Regions from separate parts of the Paenibacillus sp. GCM10027630 genome, predicted to be linked through region 2. Evidence: riboswitches for the same ligand, from Rfam matches in the RefSeq annotation. Region 2 holds a riboswitch; the other holds the start of a gene.
What was found. Region 2 has a riboswitch for FMN ahead of ACFQ0C_RS13610 (DMT family transporter). Riboswitches for the same ligand answer to the same signal wherever they lie in the genome.

Region 1: it holds a riboswitch for FMN, as region 2 does, so the genes downstream of both, ribD (bifunctional diaminohydroxyphosphoribosylaminopyrimidine deaminase/5-amino-6-(5-phosphoribosylamino)uracil reductase RibD) here and ACFQ0C_RS13610 (DMT family transporter) in region 2, are expected to answer to the same signal.

The regions. Positions count from the first base shown of each region.
Region 1 covers NZ_JBHTGY010000058.1:97,702-110,020, forward strand. Annotated here, with positions in the region: gene scpB (SMC-Scp complex subunit ScpB) at 1-470, opposite strand, end outside; gene ACFQ0C_RS29520 (segregation and condensation protein A) at 439-1,203, opposite strand; gene ribH (6,7-dimethyl-8-ribityllumazine synthase) at 1,407-1,874, opposite strand; gene ACFQ0C_RS29530 (bifunctional 3,4-dihydroxy-2-butanone-4-phosphate synthase/GTP cyclohydrolase II) at 1,900-3,114, opposite strand; gene ribE (riboflavin synthase) at 3,158-3,820, opposite strand; gene ribD (bifunctional diaminohydroxyphosphoribosylaminopyrimidine deaminase/5-amino-6-(5-phosphoribosylamino)uracil reductase RibD) at 3,823-4,935, opposite strand; FMN riboswitch at 5,179-5,343, opposite strand; gene ACFQ0C_RS29545 (stalk domain-containing protein) at 5,459-6,022, opposite strand; gene ACFQ0C_RS29550 (peptidylprolyl isomerase) at 7,258-7,689, opposite strand; gene lysA (diaminopimelate decarboxylase) at 7,828-9,159, opposite strand; gene ACFQ0C_RS29560 (spore germination protein) at 9,236-10,990, opposite strand; gene ACFQ0C_RS29565 (stage V sporulation protein AB) at 11,039-11,464, opposite strand; gene ACFQ0C_RS29570 (stage V sporulation protein AA) at 11,457-12,095, opposite strand; gene ACFQ0C_RS29575 (DUF378 domain-containing protein) at 12,316-12,319, shown strand, end outside.
Region 2 covers NZ_JBHTGY010000030.1:77,378-89,696, forward strand. Annotated here, with positions in the region: gene gcvH (glycine cleavage system protein GcvH) at 38-436, shown strand; gene ACFQ0C_RS13610 (DMT family transporter) at 670-1,614, opposite strand; FMN riboswitch at 1,793-1,944, opposite strand; gene ACFQ0C_RS13615 (AraC family transcriptional regulator) at 2,022-2,987, opposite strand; gene ACFQ0C_RS13620 (Gfo/Idh/MocA family protein) at 3,099-4,118, opposite strand; gene ACFQ0C_RS13625 (Gfo/Idh/MocA family protein) at 4,144-5,226, opposite strand; gene ACFQ0C_RS13630 (hypothetical protein) at 5,496-5,975, opposite strand; gene ACFQ0C_RS13635 (aminotransferase class I/II-fold pyridoxal phosphate-dependent enzyme) at 6,226-7,407, opposite strand; gene ACFQ0C_RS13640 (site-2 protease family protein) at 7,465-8,535, opposite strand; gene ACFQ0C_RS13645 (arsenate reductase family protein) at 8,561-8,932, opposite strand; gene ACFQ0C_RS13650 (alpha-mannosidase) at 9,814-12,319, opposite strand, start outside.

The DNA.
Region 1 (12,319 bases), on a different contig from region 2:
AAATAATCGAGAAATGATTTAGTTGTCCCATAAAGAATAGGACGGCCTGGAGCATCTGCGCGATCCACCTCATGAATTAAATCTTTGGCCACCAGCGTCTGCAAGGCACGATCGGCTTTAACCCCTCGGATTTCCTCAATTTCTACTCTGGTGATAGGCTGCTTATAAGCAACAATTGCCAATGTCTCTAACGCTGCCTGCGATAATGAAGTGCGGGATGGGGAATACGCTAGCCGCTCAAAAAAAGGAGCATGTGCCGGCAAGGTTGTTAATTGAAAAGTTCCTGCAAGCTCCACGATTTGCAGCCCTCGCTTACCGCGGCGCAAATCAGCTTTCAGATCCAATACAAGCCCCCTGATGAAATCAGTATTTTGCTCAAGCACCTCGGCTAAATGTTTGACATCGAGACCTTCATCACCCGCTACAAACAGAAGGCCCTCAATAACTGATTTCATCTGCCGTGAATCCATTTGCTGTCCCATCCTCTCTTGCCTGAATCACAATTTCCTCAAATAATCGATGCTGGTAGCATACAACAGCCTTTATCTTCATCAATTCAAGCAGCGCTAAAAATGTCGTAACAATCCCTTCACGGGACATGTCCTCATCAATTAATTTAGAGAACAGCAGCTTGCCGCCAGCTTGCTCAAGCCATAACACAACTTCCTTCATCCGATCCTTAACAGATATCTCATCCTTGCGGATTTTGGCAATCATGTTCCGGCTTGTCATTCTCCGAAGTGCCTTTTGAAAAGCATAAACCAAATCTGCAACATTCAGGCCCTTGACCGGATTCTCAATTATATGAGGGATGTAAGGGGTCAAATCCTCAGGCTCACGGGTATAGATGAGGCTTCGCTCCAGCTCTTTATCTCTTAAATGGTCGGCTATCGCTTTATATTTACGATACTCAATCAGCTTGGCCACGAGCTCAGCTCGCGGATCATAGTCCTCATCGAGCATATAATCATCATCATAATCAAACTCAATAATAGGCGGCTTCGGCAATAACATCTTGCTTTTAATAGACAAAAGCGTTGCTGCCATAACAAGAAATTCACTCGTTACTTCAAGCTCCAGCTCCTGCATATCTCCTATATATGCCATATATTGATCTGTAATTTCCTTGATAGGGATGTTATATATGTCTACCTCAGATTTATCTATAAGATGCAGCAGCAAATCGAGGGGGCCCTCAAACATATCCAGTTTGTATGTAACTTTATCCAACTAGATTTTCCCCCTAAAAGCTTTCCTGATGAAAGCTATCTTCGTAAGCAATAATTATTTAAATATATTTGGCATACATAATAAATGGTTCTTTCGCAAGCAATGCTGAGCTTCCATAAGGAAACTCAGCATGTGTAGTTTACTCTATTATACTGATTTTATAGGAAAAAGCTAAATTAAGATAGTTGTTTTGTCAAATTTGCCATTTCAATTGCAGTTACAGCTGCTTCCCAGCCCTTATTACCGGCCTTAGTGCCTGCTCGCTCTACCGCTTGCTCGATGGAATCTGTAGTCAACACTCCAAAAATAGTAGGAACGCCAGTCTTTAAATTGATAGCTGCCACCCCTTTTGCTGCTTCACTGCATACATAATCGAAATGTGGTGTTGAACCACGAATTACGGCACCTAATGTGATGACTGCATCATATTTGCCGCTTTCAGCCATTTTTTGTGCTATTAGCGCGATTTCAAATGCGCCGGGAACCCAAGCCACTTCTACCTCATCCTCAGTAGCTCCGTGACGCTTCAACGCGTCCAAAGCCCCGCCCAGCAGCTTGCTGGTGATGAATTCATTAAATCTTCCAACAACGATTCCGTATTTCAGTCCTACTGATATTAAATGTCCCTCGTATACTTTTGCCATGTTTGTTCAACATCCTTCCGATTTTTTATATTTGAAAATCAAGCAAATGGCCTAATTTTTCTTGCTTCGTATGCAAGTAATTGGAGTTGGACTCGTTTTCTTCCATCTGAATGGGAACACGCTCCACCACTTCTAAACCATAACCCTCCAACCCTTTAATCTTCCGCGGATTGTTGGTAAGCAGACGGATTTGGGAAACTCCTAAATCTTTTAGAATTTGAGCGCCAATACCGTATTCCCGCAAATCAGGGGCAAAGCCCAGCTTAATATTCGCGTCAACCGTGTCTAAACCTTGTTCCTGAAGCACGTAAGCCTTCAATTTGTTAATCAAGCCGATACCGCGACCCTCTTGCCGCATGTATAGCAGCACACCTGAACCCGCTTCGTCAATCTGCTTCAGCGCTGCATTTAATTGTGGCCCACAGTCACAACGATGGGAATGAAATACATCACCGGTCAAGCATTCGGAATGTACCCGAACCAGCGTAGGAACCGAACCGTCAATTTTGCCTTTGACCAATGCAACATGCTCTTTAGAATCCAATGCGTTCGTGTAAGCTACCGCATTATAGTCACCGTAATCCGTGGGAAGCTTTACTTCAACCTCACGCTGAATTAGTTTTTCTTTCAGATTGCGGTATTGAATAAGATCCCGAATCGTAATGATTTTCATCTCATGCTTGCGGCTGAACTCAAGCAGCTCAGGAACACGAGCCATTTCCCCGTCCTCTTTAATGACCTCGCAAATAACAGCAGCCGGGTATGAGCCGCACATCCGGGCCAGATCTACCGCAGCCTCCGTATGCCCGGTTCTCCGCAGCACACCGCCTTTTTTGGCGATCAATGGAAATATGTGACCGGGACGCCGAAAATTATGAGCCTTCGTAGATGGATCGATCAAAGCTTTAACAGTCATGGAACGCTCCGATGCGGAGATGCCAGTTGTCGTATCACTGTGATCCACGGAAACTGTAAACGCGGTGCCGTGATAATCCGTGTTTCTAGCCACCATCGGGGGAAGCTCCAGCTCCTGGGCACGTTCCTCCGTAATGGGTACGCAGACAAGTCCACGACCTTCCTTGATCATAAAGTTAATGACCTCCGGAGTTGCTTTATCCGCTAATGCGATAAAGTCCCCTTCATTCTCGCGATCCTCATCATCGACAACGATGATAATTTTACCCAGGATCAAATCATAAATGGCTTCTTCAATCGTATGAAATTGGATAGGTTCCGTCATTTCCACTCCCTGCCTTTCCTTATCTCTTTTACTCTCTATTCGATTAAATAAATCCATTGTCCGCCAGAAAAGCTTCGGTTAAAGTGCTTTGCTTTTTTACCGGTCCGCTACCGCCGCGGGAATTCAACAGCTTTTCAATATATTTACCGAGAACATCTGCCTCAAGATTAACTTGATCTCCTGGCTGCTTCCTCTGTAAAACCGTTTGTGCCAAAGTATGAGGTATTATCGATACCGTGAACCGCTGCTCCGTTACTTGCACTAATGTCAAGCTAATCCCGTCTATTGTAATGGAGCCATGTGGAATCATATATCTAAGTACTTCTGTGTCCTCCGGCTCAATTTGAAACACAACAGCGTTCTCCTCCGGGACACGGCCTGTAATGATCCCTGTAGAATCAACATGCCCTTGAACGATGTGACCGCCAAAACGGCCCCCCGAAGCCATCGCGCGCTCCAAATTGACTCGATCGCCTACATGAAGCTTTTGGAGCGTTGTTCTGCGGAATGTTTCCGGCATCACGTCGACTGTTATTGAAGCTTCATCGAACTGGATAACGGTTAAACAAACACCATTCACCGATATGCTGTCGCCCAGATGTACATCCTCCAATATCCGTTTCGCCCCGACCGTCAAAACCATCGCTTGTCCCTGCTTCGTTATCCTGCGCATGGTGCCGATCTCTTCAATAATACCTGTAAACATCCCTACACCTCGTTCCTGTAAAGCGGATAACCGGCAATACAAATATCTTCTCCAAACTGCTGCACCTGAGTCCGCTCCAGTTGGATGGCATCCTTCATGGATTCGAAACCCGAGAATTGAAAATTATCAGGAGCTTGATTGCCGCCACCGATAATTTTGGGTGCAAAGAACATCAGCATCTTATCAATCAGGCCAAGTTCCAGCATGGACCCATTGAGCTGTCCACCGCCTTCAAGTAAAATAGATGAAATTTCTCTTTCTCCCAGCAATTCCATTGCTTTGGCCAGATCAACCCTTGGTCCTGCCCCACAAGCCAAAACGGTCACACCGGCAGCTTCCAGCTCATCCCGTTTGGTTGCCGCTGCTTCCTCTGTAGTAAGCACAATGGTTTCAATCGAGCGGTCCACGACAACTTTGGCATTCAGCGGCAGACGCAAGCCTGAATCTACTATCACGCGAATCGGGTGCAAGCCAGGTACATCCAACCGGGTCGTTAACATCGGATCATCACTTAGCACCGTTCCAATCCCGACCATAATCGCTTGATGCCGGTGGCGCAATGTATGCACATAGCTTCTGGATTCCGCATTCGTAATCCATTTACTATCACCTGTGCGCGAAGCGATCTTGCCATCCAGTGTGCTGGCCGTTTTCAACGTTACAAATGGCCGACGCGTCATAATGAACTTGTTGAAGGCTTCGTTCAACTGTTGGGCTTCAGTCTCCAGCAAGCCAACATCCACTTGAATACCATGATTTCTGAGCTTGGCAATGCCTGTTCCCGCTACCAGAGGATTGGGATCGCTGCAGCCGACGACTACCCGTTTAACCTTTTCCTGAATCAACCGATCGCTGCATGGCGGCGTTTGGCCATGGTGGCTGCAGGGCTCCAATGTGACGTAGGCCGTGCTGCCCTCTGCTTCCGCCCCAGCCATCTGTAGAGCATGAATTTCAGCATGGGGAGTTCCACGTTTCAGATGAGCTCCCATTCCAATGATGCGGCCTTCTTTCACCAGCACGCAGCCGACTACCGGGTTTATGCCGGTTTGACCTGTTGCGCCTGCTGCAAGCTGTATGGCTAACCGCATGTAATATTCATCATTCAAAAGCTGCAAAATTCAACTCCCTCCCCCGAATTTCAATGTCACGGTCGCTTTGTACACTTTTTTGCAACAAAAAAGCCCACTTTTCCTGAGAAAAGGGGCTTGTGTTTGATAGGCATACGTAAAAACGCAGAACGAATAGGCCATTTAGCATAGCTAAAAAATAATGACAGCACAAAGTAAACAGTCGTTGAGACTGTTAATAGAAATACCAAGGCTGGTCAATAGAAGCCATGACAAAATAAAACCGTTCCCGTTTTCCTTCTCCCATCCAGACTATACTGTCGGTCTTGGAATTTCACCAAGTCCACCGTCTGCTGCTCGCAATAAGCTGCAGAACGGGTCACGGACTGAACAAAGCGCGATTAAACGCTTCATATCACCGCCGGTGGGGAATTTCACCCCGCCCCGAAGGAAATCATCTTGCTATAGGTATCTGAATATTCAAAATACCCCAATTGATTAGAAATATTATCATTAACTCAAAAAAAAAGCAAGGAAATTATCCTCACTTTTAATTAGTTAATATATTTATTTATTTGGATATACTAAATTTATTGTTTTCTAGACTTATTTTCAACCCCAGTTCCTCTACAGCAAATCGCCAGGTCATTGGAAAATAAGTGACGTCGTTAAAAACTAAAATCGGGTATTCCTCTTTGTCATTATCAATTTCATTGTTGTTCACACGAATTGAGAAGTCCGGCAGTTTGGCATACAAATGTCTAGCCGATATGATGGCCACTTCATTGGTAAGCTTTTTGGGCGCTTGATTGCTTTTATTAATAGCGAAGCCTTTCTCGGAATCCCAACGCACATCTAACCCAAGGGCTTGTGTAAATCCCCATGTCATCGGGAAATAAGTTACACCTTCATATATTAAAACAGGGTATCTCAATATTCCATTATTCAAATGTATGTTGTTGATCATAATTTTAAAGCTTGGAAATTTAACTTCGTACGTCTTCTTCTGCTTCGCGGAGTTACTTGGAACAGAAGATTCATTCGAAGAACTCGCCGGAGAATTAGCAAATGTAAGCGAAGGAAATGAAATGAATAATATCAGGACTAATAAGCCGTGAATAAAACGGTTTTTCATGGGCTTCTGCACCTCCAGGTAGTTAATTATACCCATGACAATAATGCTGCACTCGAACTGCTCGTTCAATCGTTCAAGTATCCGTCTTGGATATAACTAATACCATCCTATGCTTGTCCCACTTCTGACATTCCACTTTATTCCAACAAATAAGCCTCTTGTTATTACTACTTCTTCCATAATGAGTCCAAGCATTAGCGGAAGTAATCATTCCGCTATGGCATGGAAAACACAAAAAACAGAGAAATAACGTAACAACCGCTTCCGTTATCTCTCTGTTTTGGTCATATTATTCCTCATTCGCTCCAAATAACGGAATCCCGACTTCCGCTATCGTGTCTTAAATTGGAGATGACAGCTTGAATAAAGGAACTCTCAGTTCCGTTCAGGAGCTTTAGAGTACATAGCTCGTACCCCGATCCAAGTATAAAAAGGAACTCTTCTGATGATTGAGTACGTTAGCCCTGTCCCCTTTGTAGTATTCTCGATGTGCATTCAAATTAAAGCGGTGTCGTATCCTCTCCCGATGTACATTCAAAGCTAAAGCGGTGTCGTATCCTCTCCCGATGTACCTTCAAAGCTAAAGCGGTGTCGTATCCTCATCCCGCCGCTATAGAGCTGCCAATCACTCGCTTAGACGGAAGTGAGGTGCGCTATTTCATTGTTTTAACGTATTATTCGAGTGAAACGGAACTAGGATCTCTTATTTGTTTAAAATAGTGCCCATTCGTCTATAAAAGTCGGAATAATGCATCTTAGTTCCGCTACTTCATGAAATGGGCTGGATTCTCAACCTATAGAGTATCGACGTTCCGTTAGAGCCGTAAGGATCTCTTATTTGTTTAAAATAGGGCCCTTTCGTCTATAAAAGTCGGAATAACGCATCTTAGTTCCGCTACTTCATGAAATGGGCTGGATTCTTAACCTATAGAGTATCGACGTTCCGTTAGAGCTGGAATCATATTAAATAGCTCCAAAGACATAGCTATGATGAATCTCCACCCCCGTTAGTGAGAGACTTTCCCTATATTCTATATAGAGTTGGCTATACGCACCGGATCGAAGACCCGTGTGCTCATCGCAATCTAATGGCTTCCATACGTTCGAGTCCATATCTCTACCTTACCAAAGGGTAAGCTTCGTTTACTCCAAACTGGCACAAAAGGCCGAATTCCCTTGTAATCCAAGGAATTCGGCCTTTTGACTTATGTAGCGATTTAGATTAAAGTTCGAGTTTACACTTCAACAATTTTAACGGATTCCATTTTGTCTCTGCCTTTGAAAGCATCAACAAGCTCCATACCGGATACAACTTTACCAAAAACGGTATGTTGACCATCCAAGTGAGGCTGAGGCTGATAAGCGATATAGAATTGGCTGCCTCCAGTGTTGCGTCCCGCATGCGCCATTGCCAAAGAACCGCGTTCATGCTTGTTAGGATTGATCTCACAGTTGATTTGGTAACCAGGACCACCTGTTCCTGTTCCGGAAGGGCATCCTCCTTGCGCTACAAAACCAGGAATTACACGGTGAAATACCAAACCATCGTAAAACCCTTCATTAGCTAATTTCTCGAAATTAGCTACAGTGTTCGGAGCATCCTTTTCGAATAAATCAATGACGACCTCGCCGCCATTAGCTAGTTTAACATGTGCTTGCTTTGCCATTATGTATATAACACTCCTTTATTATTCAATGTGTTTTATTGTACTATATATGCCCGGTCTGCACAAATTTTAGCAGAAAAACGAACGTCGGCAGCCAGTACATGACCGGAACCGACGTTCTGCCGCTTCTTTTTCGAGTTAAACCGTCTTGGAAACCTGTTTCATCCGGGAAGGAACAAGATCATTCCCTACGATATCATTATAAGATTCACGCTTCACAACAATATCAGCTTCGCCATCCTTAACGAACAAGACCGCCGGTCTGCGGATACGGTTGTAGTTGCTGGCCATTGAATAGTTATAAGCACCTGTGCAGGCTACAGCTAGAATATCTCCTGTATTCACTTTTGGCAGCTCTACATCCCAGATCAGCATATCGCCGCTCTCGCAGCATTTGCCTGCTATAGAGACTACTTCTTCAATCGGATCATTCGCCCGATTCGCAAGTGTCGCCTCATAACGCGAATCGTAAAGAGCTGGACGAGGGTTATCCGTCATCCCGCCGTCAACAGCTACATATTTACGGATACCCGGGATATCCTTGTAGGTACCAACCGTATAAAGCGTTGTACCCGAATCGCCTACAATACTACGGCCTGGCTCAATCCAGATCTCAGGTGTAGGATAATCGTATTTATTGAAGTTGGTTTTAATCGACTCCGTGATAGCCTGAACATAGCTTGCAACTGGAAGTGGAGTGTCCCCATCCACATACCGAATTCCGAAGCCCCCTCCTAAATTAATAACGGAGAAAATAAATCCAAGCTCATCACGTACCTTGGCGGCGAAACCGATAACTTTATCAACAGCCAATTGGAAACCTTCCACCTCAAATATTTGGGATCCGATATGAGAATGAACGCCCAGCAATTGGATATTCGAAAGCTGCAGCACTTCTTGAACCGCCTGATAAGCCGATCCATTGTCTAAATCGAAGCCGAACTTGGAGTCGTTCTGCCCCGTGGATATATACTCATGGGTATGCGCTTCTACCCCCGGTGTTATGCGGAATAACACATTGACCTTCTGACGTTTCTCAGCCGCAATAGCGTTCAGCATATGCAGCTCTACCTGATTGTCTACAACAAAGCAGCCAATCTGTGCGTCAATGGCCATTGCAATTTCATACGGAGTCTTATTGTTGCCATGAAAATGAATCCGCTCTGCGGGAAAACCAGCTTGCAAAGCCGTATACAGCTCGCCATCGGACACAACATCAAGCGACAATCCTTCTTCCTCTACAATGCGGCACATCGCCATAACGCAAAATGCTTTGCTTGCATAAGCGACCTGAAACTTAAGACCGGAGGCACGGAAAGCATCTACAAATTCACGGCATCTTTGACGAATCAATGCTTCATCCATTACATACAAAGGTGTTCCAAATTGTTGAACCAATTCTGTTGCATCACAGCCACCGATTTGCAGGTGACCCTCATCATTTATTTTACTTGTTCCATGCAGGTACATAGTCAGCTTCCCTCTCCTGTAAACATTTCTTCTAAGGTACCATAATGAAGTATATGCTGACAATATGTAATGCGCGTTATGCTTTGGGATTCCGTGTGCTATCTGATGTTTTTGTCAAGCTCATTCTTGTTTTAGCTGTTAAAAAAGGTCTTCTTAACAAGATTTCAGTCAATGCTTTACCGTTAAACGGTATAAACGGCCACATATAGGGCGCATTATAGGACCTTTTGGCAGTAAGATAAATTAACCATACCGAAGAAACTATGACAAAACCAGGCACTTTAAAAGCTGCCGTCGCTATAAGCAGTATCATTCTGGTCAAGCGGTTGGCAAGACTCATCTCATAGCTCGGAGTTGCAAAGGTACCTACAGCCGCTACAGCTAAATATAAGATGACCTCATTGACGAACAGCCCCGTTTTTACGGCAACGTCCCCAACCAATATCGCCGCCACTAATCCCATTGCGGTCGCTAAAGGAGAAGGTGTGTGAACTGCTGCCATCCTCATCAGATCGGTGCCGACCTCTGCGATTAAAAACTGCAGCAGCAACGGCAGATTAGCTTGCTTTTGCGGCCCTATAAACTCAAGCCCGGCAGGCTTCAGTTCAGGCGAGGTCACTAGCAGAAACCACAGCGGCAGCAGAAACAAGGATGCTGCAATGCCTATAAAACGGACCCAACGAAGGTAGGTCCCCACCATCGGAGTCTGTCTATATTCCTCCGCATGCTGAACATGGTGAAAGAATGTGGTCGGCAAAATAATAACACTTGGCGATGTGTCCACGAATATGGCTACATGTCCCTCCAGCAAGTGAACCGACACCACATCCGGCCTTTCCGAATAACGTACCATCGGATACGGATTCCAGCCTTTTCCGCATATAGCTTCCTCCAATTGCTTCTCTGCCAACGGAAGACCATCCACCTCGACCTGCTTGATTTTGTCACGAATGGATTCAACCAAGGTAGGATCACAAATATCGTCAATATAGGCTAAGCAAATATCCGTATGCGTTCTTCTTCCGGCCCGCAGCATCTCAAGCTTCAGCCGCGGATCGCGAATCCGCCGTCTAACTAGCGTTACATTCGTAAGCAGGGTTTCCACAAAGCCGTCTCTCGCTCCACGCACCACACGCTCCAAATCAGGCTCGGCTGTAGAACGGGCAGGGAAGGTTTTGGCATCCACCAAAAGCGCTGAAGTAGAGCCTTCGAAGAAAAAAGCTGTAGCTCCGGTAGATACAGTATCGATAACCTCGCTTAGCTTATTGGTTTCCTTCACCTGGATATGAGGAACTAATGCGTCCATAAAAAGCTGAACGGTATCCTGGCCTTCCCCTCCGTGAACGGTGTGCTTGATTGGCGAAACGGACAAGTCCTTCCGCGCAGATTCTTCAGTATCGACAGCCACGGATAAACGTTTAAGTATTTCGGTGAGCACCGTGTCTTTAGCAAATCCGTTATAATAAAATATACCTGTCTTCTGACCGCCGAAAACCATTTCGCGAAATACAACATCAAAGCTTATATTGAATCCGACACGCTTCTCTAGCTCTCGTTTCAGTTCACCAAAGTCTGTGTAAATCACGTCATCTTTTGTGAGCCTCGACGTTTCCTCTTTATGCTCAAGCCCTCCATCTGACTCCGGCAGTTCCTCTCCGTTCTCGATTTTTCCTTCCCCATGCTCTCGAACGTCATGATGCTCATGATGTAATTCATCAATGATATTGCCGTCATAATCTATAGCCAGCTTAGCATTGTCATCCTTGTACTCTATATCTTTCTTATCAAGGCGTCCCGATAATTGCGTAGGTTTGATAGGTATTTTTTTCATGGTGTCCTTAAGCCTCCCTGCATCATTGATAGGTTCACCTAGTACCGTCTATTCCAGGAAATGCAGCCAATCCAATAAAGAACCTACCACTTTCCCAAATATCATCGCCATTAGCAGCCAGATCATATACGAGCCCATTCCGATCCGTTTCGCCAATATGGGAAGCACATTAACCACCTCGGTCAATGCACCTGCCAGCATTCCGATAAAGCCGCCCGCAAATAATCCAAAAACAGCAGCTGATAACGGGAACAAAGAATACGAAAAATTAAAAAAATCCGTGCATGTAAAAAACAGCGAGCCCATAATAACCGCCCCTTCATACCAGCCTATTAAGTGATAGGAACGGGTAATTTGTGCCAGACGAGGCAGCACATCAAGCACAACCAGAAAAGCTACCATACCGCTGCCAACTGCTAAACCTCCTGCAAATCCTATAAAAATTTGTACAGGGACTGCCCACCATTCACTCATGATGGCGATCCTTCTCTTCATAAATTTTCGTATATTCCTCGGTGGTGACGTAATAATTTACATTTTCCTGATACATAAACATCTCTACTTCCAGTGGACTTGGCTCCTCATTGAACTTCTTTTTGAACAGGTGGTTAAAAAACACAATCATTCCTAAACCAATCCCGATTGAATAAGGAATTTGCAGAAGCAAGGGATGTTCTACCCACTTCCCGGTTAGCAGCTGATAAATACGCTGATGTACCACCGCCATGCTGACATCGGCATGAAAGTTCATGATTGCGAGTCCTGATCCTATAAAAAGCAGCAGCCATACCATAATGATCAAAATTAAACTGGGAGCTTTACGCTGCTCGGTAATTTCAATTAAGCAATGAGGCTCACCAAAATGCTCAATTTGCATAAACGGAAACTGCCGCTTTATTTTCTCGACTATGAGCATCATATCGATCAATACAATATTGCCTTCATTTTCTTTGGGCTCATGCAGCAGCAGCTTGTGCAGAGCATATTCATACTGGGGATCTACCAGTATTTGTGCAATTCTACCAAGGTGAACGGATTCACCTCGCCGGATACACATCCTTTTACGTAAACGGATATATAAGACGGAGACGGGAGCTGGTTGCATCTGCATTCACTTCCCTTGTTCATTGATGTGACAACCAGCCTCATACAGGCTTTGTCCAGAAGTTATTGGTTGTACAGATATCCCATAGTATGAAAAAAAAGCTCTGCACATAAACATCATTTCCTCTGGCAAAAATTCTCTTGCCCATGTATAACTTTTTCACTTTTATGAAACTTTATATATACAGACACAAATTCCTATTAACGAAAGGATGTTGGTCATGG
Region 2 (12,319 bases):
AGGGAGAACAACAATATGTTGAAGGTGAGGATTGATTATGTCAGAGGTTAAGGATCAATTATTGTACAGCAAGGAACATGAATGGGCAGAGGTCATTGGAGATCGTACCATTCGGATCGGAATAAGCGATTTTGCACAACATCAGCTTGGAGATATTGTTTTTCTTGAACTTCCCGAGATTGGCGCACAAGTAAATGCAGCCGACAGTCTCGGAAGCATTGAATCTGTAAAAACAGTATCCGACCTGTACTCCCCAGTAAAAGGAACGGTAACCAAGGTAAATTCCGCTCTGATCGATCAGCCTGAACTGGTGAATGAAGAGCCTTATGAAGGCGGCTGGATGGTCGAGATCGAAATTGAACAATCAGCGGAAGAAGCATTAGCAAACCTGCTAAGCGCTGAGCAGTACAAGGAATTTACAGCGGATCAGGAGTAGCCGCTCTTAAAAGCAGCTATTGAAAAGAGGCCGTGCGGCAGCACGGCCTCTTTCAACATATTTTGCACATGCGGTACGATCGACCGGCATGCAACACCGCAACATTCCCCCGGGATTTGTACATGCTTCTTAGTGTGAAGTCTTTTTGCTTCTCTAACTTGTAATTGTAACTTGTAACTTGTAATTTGTAACTTGTCTTGTAACTTCTTGCCTTGTAACTTGTAACTTGTAGATCAGCGCTGCCTTGACAGATTGAATAACATGAACCAGATAAGCAGGAAACCTATGATTTGCACAAAAGTCACGGTTTGTTGAAAAACAAGCCAATTAATTAATACCCCTACTGCAGGAAACAGCAGCTCGGCGAGTGTAGCAAAGGACGCTTTGGTCCCTGACAATCCACGGTAGTACAGCAGTAAACTAAGCAGTCCGGGAAGAGCGGCTTGGAGGAGCAGATTGCCGGATAAAGCAAACCAATCCGTTGCACCGACTGGCAATTGCAGCTTATCGCCTTCCAACCAGGTTGTTGCAAATAGTAGTGGAAGTGCGCAAGTAAATCTGAGTGCCGTGACTGTTTCGAACTGCATTTTATTTAGCAATACACGCCCCATTACGGTCGATCCACCCCATAAAGCAGCTGCCCCTATAGACAGCAGCCCGCTTGCCGCAGCAAATTCGGACATACTTCCGACCGGAGCCGCGAAGCCGAATGTAAGCAGGTAAGTACCGCCAAGCGCCATTAGCAGCAGTAAAGGAAATAAGGCCGGAAGCCTTTCTTTCAATATCAACCTTGCCATAATTATTGCAAATAAAGGCTGCAGCTTCTGAAGCAGCAGTACTGCATTGGGGTTCCCATAAGCAAATGCTGAGGTAAACATGATGGTAGCAATTGCTGAACCGCCCCAGGAAATAAACAATAGAGCAAGCACATGACGAATTGCCAACCCTCGTAACTCCTTGCGGTGCAGCCATAGAATCGGCACTGCATACACAAGCAGCAGCAGATGTTCGAACAATACGATCTGGGAAGAGGTTAAATGCTTTAGCAGCAGAATACGAAACAGGGGATCAATCCCCCAGAGCGCAGCACCGAGCGCCACGTACCATATTCCGCTCCTCGTACTGATGCCAGTACGCTCAAGCTGTCCAGACGGATGAATCAAAATACTTTTTTCCATTTTCAATAACCTCCTACAAATTTGCGAAGAAGCCTGCTTTTTAAGCCATTTCTTCGTTTTTTTGAATAGGACGTTTCGAAAGAAGACACCCCGCTATCAGATTCGATAACGGGGCGCACATAAAGAGACTTGGAGCCAAGTCGTTTTTTTACAAAACGTTCCTGGTACCATGCCTGCTTTTGACCTTCTCCCATCCGGACTATACCGTCGGCTTTGGAGTTACACCAAATCAGTCGCTAACTACCACATAGGCAATCAACGAGTCGCGGGCTTAGGTTCGGAAGAACCATCACCGCCGGTCGGGAATTTCACCCTGCCCCGAAGGTCCGTATTCAATTAGATTGCATTTTACCACAGGACTCTGTGCACAACAAGATCTGTTTTGCAATTTATTTCGTCAGGCCGACCTAATTACGCACATGCTGCATCCGATACTGAGCCGGAGTCATCCCAAACTTCCTTTTGAATACATAGTGCAAATAGTTAGCGCTTGAGAAGCCGTTCTTAAAGGCAATCTGATCAATTGTCAAATCATTTTTGCTCAGCTCATTGCAAATATGTGACAAGCGCACCTGCTCGATATACTCACTGAATGTACCACCCGTATGGTCACGGAAAATGCGCTGCAATTGACGCGGACTGATCTGCACACGTTCGGCTATAGTGTCCAATGTCAACGGCTCCATATAGTTATCCTTAATGAACTGCTCCACCAGCTTGTAGCGGTAATGCTTCATATCCCGAGAGGGCAGGTCCGGTTGAGGAACTGAAGCATAAGCTCTAGTCGTGCGCAGCAATATTTGAATAATCGATTGCTTAATAACAGTAAATAAGCCCGGCTGATTCTCATACCACGCGCGGTAAGCGGTCAAAAAGCATTCCATCGCCCGATACTGGTCCATGGCAGGCTTCAAGGGCAGCTGCTGCAGCTGCTGTACGCATGCATGCGCCTCAGCAATTTCCCATTTGCTTACCCAATTGGACATACCCGACTCCTGCTCGCCTCCATTGTCATGCAGCTTCACAATATCAATGTGCAAGCAAAGCTCATCCATAGCTTCATTGGCATCCGCTTCCTGATAATGGATCACATTAGGCCCGGTAAGGTACAGCATGCCTTCCTGCAGCGCGTAAGGGGTATCGCCTAGAATGACTTTTCCTTTTCCACGTGGGATGAAATGAAACTCAAACTCAGAATGCTTATGAAAGGAAACCGTTCGTCCCGGAGCAAAGCTTGTATGGTGATATCTGAGCATACGAATACCGTAATTGCCCCAACGGAACTCAACATCAAGTCGGTCAAGGGCATAAGGCTGGTCCAGCATTAATTCAAAAGTATAAGGCTTGGGAGTGGCGCGGCCATGATTGTCCATAGGTTGAGCACCTCCTGTTATAGCTCATATAAAATGGAAAAAGCCGCCTGTTAACCCGCAATAATAGCAAGGTCTACAAGACAGCATCCCCATCTTCTTATTGTTGCATAACTATTCCGCTAAGTCGCTTAGTTTGAACGCTGCTCCCGATTGAGCCGACGCATTCGAAGCTTCCATTAATCGGGTCAAATCCAACGCATATTGGATATTTTCAGACGCAACCGTCCCATTCTGAATATGGGCGACCCACTGGTGGAATGCAGACTCACGCTCTTCCGGCAGCTCCTGAGCCTGCCACTCTCTATTCGCATCCTCGCCAAACTTGGAGCTACGGACCAGCAGCTTGTTATCATGGGTCGAGTAGAGCAAGCTTCCTTCGGTTCCATGCACTTCAATAACAAAAGGAGAAAAAGGATTTACAAATCCGGCTTCAATAACAGCCAAGGCACCGTTCGAATAACGAAGGACCGATATAGCGTTATCCTCGACTTCTTTACCAGTCACATAGCCGTAATTCGCTGTTACACTCTCCGGAAGGCCCAAGAACAAACGTGCCAAATACATAGGATGGCAGCCCAAATCGATCATTGCTCCGCCGCCGCATTGCTCTTTGTTGTAGAAATGGGTTGGCAGCCATCCCTCTGGCCCTCGTTCCGAAGGAAGAGCGCCATTATGAGATAGACGGGTACGAACTAATGTCAGCTCACCCATCAAACCCTTGCTAATTATATCCTGTATGGCCAATGTGTAATTAAAGTTTAACCGGGGCAGCGAAACCGTCAGCTTAACTCCCGCCGCTTCAACAGCTGCGATGATTTCATTGCATTCTTTAATTGTTGTCGCGACAACTTTTTCAGTGAAAATATGTTTACCTGCTTTGGCCGCAGCTATAATGACATCCCTATGAATATTAGTTGGCGTATCTACAATAACCGCATCAATATCAGATTGCGCAAGCAGCTCGTTCAAATTTTCATAAAACGGGATGCCACGTGCTTCCGATTCCTTACGGCCTCGTTCAGGAAGTTCGTCCCACAGGGCAACAATCTCTGTATCCGGATGTTCAATTGCCTGACGGGCGTAATCCTTGGCATGAACATGCCAAAAGCTCAGCATCGCAACTCTAATCATAAGTTTGGTTCCTCCGCTTTCTGCTTTAATCGAAGTAAACGGCTTTGCCGGTCTTCGCAGATTCATAAATCGCTTCAAGAATTTCTGATACAACGCAAGCTTGCTCCGGAGTTACGATAGGCTGCTTATCGTTCAATACTGCATCGATCCAAAGGCGAATTTCCGTATCCTGCATGTTTTCTTGTTTTCCATCATAGAAATCGACGCCTTTAGCATCCAACTGGACTTGATTTTTATATAAACGGCTGTGCTTTTCACCATTGATCCGCAAGCCTTCCTCCATATCGGCTCCGCCCTCGGTACCGCTCAGCGTACACTTTGCTTCCTTCACATCCAACGTATTCAAAGCCCAGCTAGACTCCAAAATAATGGTAGCCCCATTTTTCATAGTGATCATGCCAAAAGCTGAATCCTCTACAGTGAATTTCTTCGGATCCCAAGAGCCCCATGCATTGGCAGCGTTTTCTTTCTGCGACAGCTTATGAAAAGTTGTTCCAAGAACAGCCTTCGGTTCATAATTATTCATTACCCACAGAGTCAAATCAAGCGCATGTGTACCGATATCGATAAGCGGACCACCGCCTTGCTTCTCCTCATCCAAAAACACACCCCAAGTCGGGACTGCACGACGGCGAATCGCATGAGCTTTGGCAAAATAAATTTCGCCCAAGTCGCCTTCCTCGCAAACCTTTTTCAAGTATTGGCTGTCGGAACGGAAACGGTTATTGTAACCAACGGTCAGCTTCTTACCCGTTCTTTTTGCGGCTTCTACCATACGGCGTGCGTCTGCAGCTGTCTTGGCCATCGGCTTTTCGCACATAACATGCTTGTCTGCTTCCAAAGCTGCAATGGAGATCTCAGCATGGGAATCATTCGGGGTACACACATGTACGATATCGATAGAGCTGTCGTTTAATAGCTCTTCATAGCTTTCGTAGACCTTAGCTCCAGCGACACCGTATTTCTCAGCAGCCTGTTGAGCCTTCTCCACGATAATATCACAAAAAGCGACAATCTCAACATGATCGAGCTTAGACAGAGCAGGCAAATGTTTGCCGTTCGCAATGCCCCCACACCCGATTATCGCTACTTTTACTTTAACCGACATAAGATAATTCCTCCTATAAAATAATGACTTGGATTTATCTTAGCATGTTTTCCCAGAACTTTGAATTGCAATTTGATGACAGAAAGAAGTGCAATTTTGTGACATCTGGATTAAATGAGGAGCAGCAAAATTTATTGACGCGCAGGAGGGATGGATGTGAGCATTAGCGGAAATAATCATTCCGCTACGGCATGAAAAGCACACAAAATAGAGAGATAACGAAGCACCTGCTTCCGTTATCTCTCTGTTTTGTGTTCATTGTGCCCCTATTACCGTGTACCTCCAAACAGCCTGCGCAGCACTCGGTACGCCATATAAATAATAACAGCCCAAAACAATAGGCCTATCAGCGAAAAACCCCCACCCATACCTGCTCCTCCAAAACCGCCAAAGCCGAATGGATTCAATATGCTGCCGAGCAATGTACCTGCGGCCAATCCTCCGAAAAAGCTCCCGAACCTCCCTGTAGAAGTGCCAGGCGCTCGATTGGCTGGCTCATTGACTCCAGGCGTACGTGTGGTTTGACCCGTGTTGCTTCCGGGAGTAGCCCCACTGCGGGTACCGCCGGTGTATCCGCCTGCCGGTGAGCGGTAGCTTCCCCTTCCCGATCGGTATGCTTTTGACTCAATGTAGTTCTCTTCTTCTACGTTAACTGACGGTGCTGAGGCAGCTACATTCAATTGCATTATCGGAGCTTGAATTAAAAGATAGAGTCCTAGAAATATACTCGCTATCACTTTTTTTCGCATACGAAATCCTCCAATCCTTGCTATGGAATCAGAGGTAGTATTTACTATTTCAGCAGCATTATTCAAAGGATTGTTAAACCGCCCCATGCTCGTTTCAGATCATCTTACCCGGTTCAACAAAAAATTCCCCACAAAGTAGGGTCTTGCTTCGAAGTTGATTCAGATACTTTGCGGGGAGCCCCGGAACATATAAATCCTATAAACGTAAAGAAATCCGTCCCAACTCAGGACGGATTTCTTTCATTGCTTACTATTGTGAATTTGCTGTCTGGAGAAACACGGCTATGCGCCGCACCGCTTCACGCAGCACGTCCTCCTCTTGAACCAGCGCTATACGCACATAACCTTCGCCTTCTTGACCGAAAGCATCACCAGGGATTACCACAACTCCTGCTTTATACAAAATTTCCCGGGAAATTTGTCGAGATGTCCAACCTTCAGGGATAGGTGCCCAAATGAACATCGTAGCTTTCGGCCGAGGAATAGACCATCCTGCCGCTGCAAGACCTTCAATTACAATATCACGTCTGAGCTCGTACAGCCCGGATACGGATTCACCCTTCTCCATATCTTCCTCTAATGCGGCAATACCCGCCTCCTGCACTGCCAAAAAGACGCCATAATCAATATTAGACTTTAATACGCGCAGCGCTTTTACAACATCCGGCTGTCCGACCATGAAGGCTATCCGGCAGCCAGCCATGTTAAAGCTCTTCGACAAGGAATGAAATTCGACAGCAACCTCTTTAGCGCCATCGACCTCCAAAATGCTCATAGGACGAAAACCGTCAAATGCCATTTCAGAATAAGCCAAGTCGTGTACGATCAATAGATCATACTTTCTGGCATAGCTCACCAATGCTTCAAAAAACTCATAGGAAGCTACAGCCGATAACGGGTTGCTTGGATAATTCAATAAAATAAATTTGGCTTCTTGTGCAATTTGCTGAGGTATGGCTTCCAGCTTAGGCAAAAAGTCGTTTTCTTCTCTTAACGGTATGAAATAAGGGGTTACTCCGGCTAGAACCAAGCTCGCTCCATAGATGGGATAGCCGGGATCCGGAACCATCACCGTGTCTCCCGGATCGGTAATAGCCATAGCCAGATGAGCCAGTCCGTCCTGGGAGCCCATGAGCGTAACAATTTCATGCTCCGGATCAAGCATTACTTGAAACCGATGCTGGTACCAACGCGCAACTGCGTTACGAAAAGCCGGGCTGCCTTCCGAGGTGGGGTAGCCATACACTTGAGGCTTGCGAACAGCCTGTTCCATTTCTTGCATGACCCGCTCAGAAGGAGGACGGTCAGGGCTGCCTATACCCAGATCGATAACGTCGATTCCTCTGCTGCGCACCTCTTCCTTCCATCCAGCCATTTCAGAAAAAATAGCGGAACCCATTAAGGAGAGCCGCTTGGATTGAAAACGTTCCATAGAATCATAACCTCTTTTAGTTAAAATGAGTGTTGGGATAAATTAATGATGCAGGGTTTATATATTCCCGACCTTATGAACCAGAGACATCATGGCAAACAAAAAGCCCGCAAGTGCAAAATACGCAATTCCATATTTCCATCGTGAAGCATTCGGAACCTCAAAGTATTTGTCATTATCGAAAGGATCGTAGTCCACCTGACAATGTAACATCAGATGCAGTCCGTCTTCCTTTTGTATACGTTCGAGTCTTGTCACATGCACTTTGCGGATTAAAGCTTGCTGCATAAGCGGTATCGTTCCTGTAAAGTCTAAGCCCTCCCAGATAACATATACATACTGCTGCCCTTCAAGATCAGAATACGTGACAAAATCCAGATCCCTTTTATGCTCTTCACCGGGAATTAAATAACCCTGCGCTATTAATGGCTCTGCCGGAATCAAAAAACTTGCAGCCATAGCACGTTTTTCTCCGCCGTTTTTACGATACTTTACATATTTTGTATAGAGATTGTATGCAAACATTACCCAAATGATAAAAAGAATGATGCTGAAATTGTAAATAATTAGAACTAACCCGCCGATTAATCCTACCAGCCATAGCCACCTTGAGACCGCAGTAACAATACGGCCACCATCAAGCGGATGGATCGGAATGAGATTAAACAAATTAATCATAAAACCTGCTAGTGCCAAGCTATACAGCAATGGACTATTGAAATAATAAGCCGCTCCAAACACGGCAAGTGCGCCGACAGTACCTAGAACAGGCCCTCCTATTGCTATATAAGCTTCTGTAACGGCATCTCTCGGATGGCGCTTCATATTAATAAAGGCTCCAAGGAATGGAATAAACATAGGTGCAGATACGGGCAATCCCTTCTGCTTGGCCGCTACAACATGACCTAATTCATGTACCAGTATGAGCAATACAAATCCAATCGAAAAGCTCCATGGAAAAATAATCGCATAAGCACCTATGGAAATCAGCATAGAAAGAAACACGCCGCCGAATTTCCCGAATTTCAAAAGGGTCAACAAAAGCTTGCCCTGAGTAAGGATAAACACCCCTGCCGCACCGATAAACCATAGCGGATTTTTTTTATTCGCTTTTCTTTGCTGCAACAGCGTTCACGCTCCTTCAATTATGGGACTACACGCCCCACACTTGCTCGTACTGTTCTTCTTTATAGCCTACAGTTACTTTGGTTCCATCGGTAACAACCGGACGTTTAATAAGTCGGCCATTCGAGGCCAGCAGTTCAATCTGTTGCTCCTCTGTCATCTGTGAAAGCTTATCCTTCAGCTTCATTTCCTTGTAAACTTCACCCGACGTATTAAACCATTTTTTAATGTCCAGACCGCTATGTTGAATCAATTGCTTAAGCTTTCCGCTGTCCGGAGGATTATCGAAAATATGGATGGTTTCCATCTCCACATCTTTTTGCTTGAGCGATTTCATCGCATTCCTGCAAGTCCCGCATTGGGGGTATTGATAGATAGTCACAGTTCTTTGAGTACTCATACGATCATTCCTGTCTTTGGTTTCTTTTTGTCATCGCATCAAGCGGTATTTCCTTATTATACAAAAAAACAGGGAGATATAAAAATGCATCTTGAATAGCTATGCCTCAAAGCAAAAAGAGGCTGTCCCAAAAAAGTATCAATGAATGAATCAGCCCCAAATTATGATCAAATACGCCTCCAAAACCACTATGGAAGCGGAAATGGAAGCGTCTTTTTTGTAGGGAAATTCCCATCAGAGTGGGGTTCAAAAATCCAAAAATGAGTTCGGCCGCTTTTTGGATGTTGCTTAAGTGATGGGGCAAGAAGCGATGTTCAAAGGCTGCTTTCAATCTAGAGGAGGCCATGATTTGTCGGGGCCGCTGCGGAAAGAAAAGAAATAGATGGAAATCCTCACGCTAATCCAGCGTGGATATCACCTTAAATCAATCTAACTGGAAAAACTAACTCTAATAGAGGGGATATGCTGGATATCAGCTAAAATACGTAGAATTAGCATGAGAAATTCCAGCTATAAGGCTTGGAACGCTATTTTCGGAGTAACTAACTTGACATTTTCCTGATAATTGCACGGAGTGCGCCAGACTGCCATGCAATGCCGTAACCGAACCCCGAACCATGGACCACGAGCCACGAGCCACGAGCCATGAGCCATGAACCACGAACCCGATACCCGATACCCGCGATTAGCACGTGTTGGAAAGCAACCTCATCTTATGCGTCACTGAATACACCAGAATGTGCAAAAGAGCCTTCAACTATTAAAGTGGAATTGAGAGCTCTTTTACAACCATCTATTCAGGATAAAAAGGTGGAGGAGTTGTCTCAAAATGTCTTTTGGGACAGCCCCTTTTAAGCGAGTCCAGTCAGGGCCATAGTTCCTTACAATTCAAGCAGATTTGTCTCCACAATAGGAAGCTCCGCATGATCCGGGATTTTAAAGGTTTTGATTTCGCATCGCCCAAACTGTGCGGTCCATGTCCGACTCAGCATCGGAATGTCCACTGCCGTCTCCGTCTCAATTCCACTTGTCTCGTAGCAGCGCAAAATGTATCCGTCCCCATCCTCAGCCCTTTTGAAAGCGGTGACTACGACTTGCTTCGATGATAAATGGACTCCACAATAGCTGAGCGGCAAACTCCCTTTGTGGTAGGTTTCTACAATATGAACCAGCGGAACGTTAAGCTCATAAGCTTTACGGACAATCCCGGCCTCCTGCCAAAAACCTGCATGAGGGACAAGCGTATAGGCAAACTCCTGCACACCTTGATCCATATATTCACACATATCGTCTCGTTTTCCGTAATGATCTGCGAATATCGCACTCCGCACAAGCGTCATGCGCAAATCATTGCCTTTTACGTCAAAGCTGTATTTGCTATTGTTCAATAAGGATAGTCCATATGTATGATTGTCGGATGAGGCCGCATCCGTGCAGCTTCCATGTACAATCCCCGTTAAATCAACCCATTGCTGGCCCGGCTCCTCTTCTCCATTCACTGGACGTTCCAAATAACCGTAGGGGATTTCATAAGTCGCTTTGGGTTCATCAACACGCACCGGGAATGACAGCTTCAGCATCTTGTGCTTTTCATGCCAATCCAGCTTCACCCTCACTGAAACATCAGCACTGTCCTTATACAGGGTATAATCCTGACGTAACAACGACTGCCCATAGCGGCTTGTTACTCGCAGCGTTGCACGTACTGGACCTGATTCGATCAGCTTCACCTCAGCGTCCGTAAATCGGCCGATCTCATTGCGGAACTCCAGCTTGCCATGCCCCCAAGTGTCACAGTCATGCTCATCGATAACGATCGGTACCGCTCCCCGGCCGTCTATCATTTCAACGCCGCTGCGTTTATCAAACAAGCTTTTCACATACCCGGTATGCGGTTCGATCTCCAATCTGACCCAATCATTTTCAATTGAGGAGGAAGTGACCCTTAACGAATCCGTATGAACCGTTTCAGTAAATGAAGCTGAAGCCGTTGTAACCGGTATTGGGAGGTCAAACGACTTGTGACGGTATATCCAATAGACTCGATAGCCCATTGCCGGGATTTTACCCATAAACAAAGTGTCGTATTTATCCCCGCCATTCGTTTTAGAAGAACGAACAAGTTGGATCTCAACGGGAATGCCCGCTTCATCGGTTATCCCTTTCATCTGCTGTGTCACCGCTACAGGAGCCGTTACTTCCCAGGATAACGGGTTGAATACGACAACCGGAATACCTTGATCGGCTTGCTCCCACAGCGTCCGATCCTTATTTTTATCCAGAGATGAAATTCCCGGACGCATCGTATCGATGGACCATGAAATTTTTTGCATCGCTGCGTTCATGGAGACTGCTCCGATATGGAGCGCATATCCATACGATTCACGTGCATCAGTGTAAGCTTCCCTGATGCTGCAGCCTCCCATAATATCATGGAATTGATTGAACATGACACATTCCCAGGCCATCCTGAATTGCGCCGCGTCGTAGGGAAGATCTAGCAAGCAATGGGCTGCCGCAGACAGCTTCTCCGCTGTCAGCAGCCTATGCTCGGACTTACGGTTACTCGCCTTCGTCTCGGAATGCGTCGAATAGCAGCCGCTGGCATGATGCTGCAGTTCGTCCGCCACCACAGGCAGAGAAGGAGCATATGCCTCCATCCGTTCAAAATAAGCATTAGGCGAGCTCAACACGATGGCTTCCTGTCCTGCCTTCTCTCGTACCGCACGAATTTCCTGTAAATTAGCAATCGTCGGACCGCCGCCATGGTTGCCAACGCCGTAAAAGCACATTTGATCCGTGTGTTGTTCCTCAGCTATCTTATTCACGGCATGTATTTTCGGTTCCGACGTTTCGAATTGGTGAGTGAAGTATCCTTCGGGAATCCGATAGGCCATTACCCGGCTGCCGTCAGCACTCTCCCACCAGAACAGGCTCGCAGGTATACTCTTCTCGTGTTTCTCCGGACGCATGAATACGTAATAATCCATACCGCTCAGCTTCAAAATTTGCGGCAGCATCGCATGGTGGCCGAATGAATCAACGTTATACCCGACCTTGGCGGTCAAACCAAACCGCTGCAGGAAATAACGTTGACCGTAGAGAGAATGCCGGGCGAAGGATTCCCCGGAAGGAATGTTGCAATCGGGCTGAACCCACCAGCCCCCAACAACTACCCAGCGCCCTTCGGCAATTCGCTTTTTTATTTCTGCAAACATGCTCGGGTCATTTTCTTCTATCCATTTATAGCTAGCGGCGCCAGCGCACGTGAATATGAACTCCGGGAACTCGTTCATCCGATCCAGAGCCGAACGGAATGTCGCTTTTGTTTCCGCATAGCCCTCCTGCCATTGCCACAGCCATACCGGATCCAGATGCCCATTGCCA